DNA from 2 places in the Nocardiopsis sp. LDBS1602 genome. Region 1 is predicted to be linked to the other one. Evidence: riboswitches for the same ligand, from Rfam matches in the RefSeq annotation. Region 1 holds a riboswitch; the other holds the start of a gene.
What was found. A riboswitch is a leader RNA that binds a small molecule or an ion and turns the genes downstream of it on or off. The one in region 1 is predicted to bind thiamine pyrophosphate.
Positions count from the first base shown of each region.

Region 2: linked by a shared signal. The riboswitch ahead of thiO (glycine oxidase ThiO) and the one ahead of U9J66_RS21160 (ECF transporter S component) in region 1 are both predicted to bind thiamine pyrophosphate.

Region 1 covers NZ_JAYLVW010000008.1:138,596-140,791, reverse strand. The annotation lists gene U9J66_RS21165 (transglycosylase domain-containing protein) at 1-438, shown strand, start outside; TPP riboswitch at 558-665, shown strand; gene U9J66_RS21160 (ECF transporter S component) at 743-1,384, shown strand; gene U9J66_RS21155 (ABC transporter ATP-binding protein) at 1,388-2,196, shown strand, end outside.
Region 2 covers NZ_JAYLVW010000012.1:40,520-42,715, reverse strand. The annotation lists gene thiO (glycine oxidase ThiO) at 1-1,237, opposite strand, end outside; TPP riboswitch at 1,206-1,316, opposite strand; gene U9J66_RS24145 (Rv2175c family DNA-binding protein) at 1,435-1,794, shown strand; gene thiE (thiamine phosphate synthase) at 1,871-2,196, shown strand, end outside.

The DNA of each region.
Region 1 (2,196 bases):
TTCGGCGTCGTCTACGGAGGGACCCTGCCCGGACCGATCTGGCAGGAGTCCATGCGCGGGGCGACGGAGGGGCTGCCCTCCGAGAGTTTCGCCGGTTCTCCCGGTTCCTTCGGGGACCCGACGGCGGAGCCGCCCGGACGGGAGAAGGACGACGACTCCGATGACGGGGGCGGAGCGGACGGCCCCGAGGACGCCGCCGGCTCCGCGGACTCCGAAGGTACGGAGAGCACGGAGAGCACGGAGGGTTCCGCGGACTCCGAAGGTACCGGCGGCGCCGAAGGTTCGGACGGCACCGGCGGCACGGGCGGTACCGAGGGCTCGGACGGTACCGGAGGCACGGGCGGCACCGAAGGCACCGGCGGCACGGACAGCACCGAAGGCACCGAAGGTTCCGGCGGTACCGAGGGCTCCGACACCGGGGAGGGGGCCGGCACCTGACCACCGGACCCGCTCGCGCGCGGTCCATGGTCCCGAGGTGGGCAGAGGCCTATATGTCGTGGTGAAAGGGGTATGGAGGGTCAAGAGCTCCGATATTTGCCTCATGGCGCATAATGGAGCCGAACCGACAGGGGAGCGCGGAAGCGCTGAGAGTGCGGCACCGGGCCGCAGACCCTTAGACACCTGATCCGGATCATGCCGGCGAAGGAAGTCGTGAGAACCCGCCATCGTGCGCGTGAGAACGCGTGATGGCGCTCTTGGCCGCATTCCCCTCCGTCGCTCCGACGAAGGGAACCCTCGGGTAATGAGTACCGAAGACAGGACCGGCACGACCGATGGCCGCGAGGTCGCGCGTGCCGGATTCCTCCAAGAGGTACGGGCCGGTCTCAAGAGCTGGCGCACCGTCGACATCGTCGTCGCCGCCGTGATCGGTGTGGCGGTCGGTGTCGTCTTCTGGCTGTGGAACATCGTCTGGTCGATCACGACGCCGCTGTTCGTGTTCTTCCCGCCCGGTCAGGCCGTCGTCTACGGCATGTGGCTGATCTCCGGCGTGCTCGGTGGTCTGATCGTCCGCAAGCCCGGCGCCGCCGTGCTCACCTCGATCGCGGCGGCCTCGGTCTCCGCGGTCCTGGGAACCCAGTGGGGGCTCGCGGTCATCCTCGACGGCACCCTCCAGGGGCTGCTGCCCGAACTGGTCTTCCTGGCGTTCGCCTACCGGCGTTGGAACATGGGCGTGGCCGTGCTCGCCGCGGCGTTCGCGGGCCTGTCCCCGGCCATCCGGGACAACATCGCCTACAACGTCACCTGGCCGCTCCACTACCAGATCACCTATGGGGTGATCGTGGTGATCAGCGCGGCCCTCATCGCGGGTGTGGGAGCCAGGCTCCTCACCACCGCCCTGGCGCGCGCCGGCGCCCTGGCCCCCTTCCCCTCGGCCAAGGGCTGACCCATGGGAGCGAGGAACGTGGGCGGCGCGCGTGTGGAGCTCTCCGGTTGGGGATGGCGGCACGCGGGCCGCGACACCCACGCCCTGCGCGGCGTGGACCTGGTCGTCGAACCCGGGGAGCGGATCCTGCTGCTGGGCGCCTCCGGCGCGGGCAAGAGCACCCTGCTCCACTCCCTGGCCGGGCTCACCGGCCCCGACAGCGCCATCAGCGGCGAGGAGGAGGGCCTGCTCCGTGTGGACGGAGAGCCCGCCGCCCGCGGTAGGGGTCGGGTCGGCCTGGTCGCCCAGGACCCCGAGACCCAGCTCGTGATGGCCCGGGCCGGAGACGACGTCGCGTTCGGTCTGGAGAACCTCGGTATCGAACGAGAGGCGATCCGGCCCCGGGTGGAGGGGGCCCTGGCGGACGTGGGCTTCCCCTACGGTCTGCGGCATTCCACCGGTGCCCTGTCCGGCGGAGAGAAGCAGCGACTGGTGATCGCCGGAGCGCTGGCCATGCGCCCTCGCCTGCTGCTGCTGGACGAGCCCACCGCCAACCTCGACCCGGCCGGGGCCGAGCTGGTCCGGTCCCTGCTCGCCCGTCTACTGGCCGAGACCGAGGCCACCCTCGTCCTGGTCGAACACCGGGTCGCCGAGGTCGTGGACCTGGTCGACCGGGTCGTGGTGGTGGAACCGGGCGGCGGGGTGATCGCAGACGGCGCCCCCGCCGAGATCTTCGCCGAACACGGGCGTTCCCTGGCCGCCCAGGGCGTGTGGATCCCCGGGAACGAACCCGCCCCCTCGCTCACGGCGGCCCCGGGAGGGGCACCGTTGAT
Region 2 (2,196 bases), on a different contig from region 1:
TCTCCCGCGTGTCACCGCCGGGCACGGCTCGGTCGGCGGCGAACCGGCGCGCGTACTCGGGCAGCGTGCCGGTGGTGAGCGCCTCGGCCATGACCTCTCCGGTCACGGGGGCCAGGAGCACCCCGTGGCGGAAGTGGCCGGAGGCCAGGTGCAGTCCCGGGACCCTCGTGGGGCCCAGGAGGGGTTCGTTGTCGGGGGATCCGGGGCGCAGGCCCACGCAGGTCTCGGTGATCTCCAGTTCGCCCACCCCGGGGACCAGCTCTCGGGCGTCCCGCAGTACCTGCCAGAGTCCCCCCGCGGTCAGGGCGGTGTCGTGGCCCAGTTCCTCCTGGGTGGCGCCCACGATCACCTCGCCGTCGGCGCGTGGCACCAGGTAGACGGGGAATCCGCGGACCAGGCCGCGCACGGTGCGCTCCACGATGGGCGGTTCTCCGGCGCGCACGCGGGCGCGCAGCAACTGTCCCTTGACCGGGCGCAGCGGCGGCACCACCGGCGCGGGCAGCGTGATCCGGTCGCCCCAGCAGCCCGCGGCCAGGACGACCTGGTGCGCCGGAAGGACGGGACCGTCGATCGGACGTACCCCGAGGCGGGCCCCGTCAGGGCCCGGGGAGGAGACCTCCGCCACGGTCCCGGAGACCTCGCGCACCCCCGCGCGCCTCCCGGCCTCGGCCAGGGCCCGGAGGAGGAGCCGGGGGTCGAGGGAGTGGTCCTCGGGAGCCAGGACACCGCCGCGCACGGAAGGCGCCAGCATGGGCTCCAACCTGCGGCACTCACGGCCGCCCAGCCGTTCGGTGGCGATCCCCAGCCGTTCCTGGAGGGCGTGCAGATCGTGCAGGACGGACAGGTCGTCCCGGTCGAAGGCGACCAGCAGGGTGCCGGTGCGGCGATGACCCACCGATCGGCCGCTCGCGGCCTCCACCTCGGCGACGAAGTCGTCGTACATCCGCGCGGAGCGCAGGCCCAGGGCCATCAGCTCCTCCTCGCCGAACACCGCCTCGGTGGCGGGGGTCAGCATGCCCGCGGCGACGGTCGAGGCGGCACGCGCGTGGGACGGTTCGTCCACCGGATCGGGCTCGACCAGCGTGACGTCCAGGCCCTGTTGGGCGGCCCGCCACGCGGTGACGCGGCCGATGACGCCACCGCCCACCACGACCACGGTATTGGTAGGACGAATCCTCGTGTCGGGGGTTTCCTCGAAAGTACGCACGGTGCGTTCCTCCACTCCCTTCGCCGGCATGATCCGGATCAGGTTCGTGCGGTCGGAGACGGGCAGTCTCCCTCTCAGCCGGGTCCACCCGGCTCCCGCGGGACGTGTCTGTTCGGTACCCCATCCTAGGACAGGCCCTTCGAAGGGGGCGCGTCGGGACCTCGGCCAGGTCACCCGGCACGGCCGGGACGGTCCGCGTGGCCGGCCGTGTGTGGCAGATTGGGAGGGTGACACAAAGCGACCGTGAAATCGACGAACTGGTCGGCGACTGGCTGACCCTGCGAGAGGCCGCCCGGCCGCTGGGCGTGAGCCCCAACCGGATCAAGACGCTCATCCGCGAGAAGCGGCTGATGGGTCTGGTCCGGGGCGGAGAACTCTCCATCCCCGCCGCCTTCCTGGACGGGGAGGACCTGGTCAAGGGGCTGCCCGGCACCATCGTGCTGCTCACCGACGCCGGGTTCTCCACGGAGGAGGCCCTGCGCTGGCTGTTCACCCCGGACGACACCCTGCCCGGAACCCCGATCCAGGCCATGCGCGAGAACCGGGGCACCGAGGTGCGGCGCCGCGCCCAGAGCCTGGCCTTCTGAGGCGGGTCCGGGGCCCGGGGCGCTCCGCACGGGGGTGCCCTCGGGTCCCCGATCTCCGGGCCCTAAGGTGGACGGTGTGAGGACCAGCCACGGAACCAGCCTGCGCGAGCGCCTGGACGCATCGCTTCTGTACCTGTGCACCGACGCCCGGACCGGGCGCGGCGATCTCGCGGAGTTCACCGACGCCGCCCTGGCCGGAGGTGTGGACATCGTCCAACTCCGGGACAAGGGTCTGGAGGCCCGTGAGGAGCTCGCGGCCCTGGAGATCATGCGCGAGGCCTGCGAGCGGCACGGGGCCCTGCTCGCGGTCAACGACCGGGCCGACATCGCCCGCTCGGTGCGCGCCGACGTCCTGCACCTGGGGCAGAGGGACCTTCCCGTCCCCATGGCCAGGGACATCAT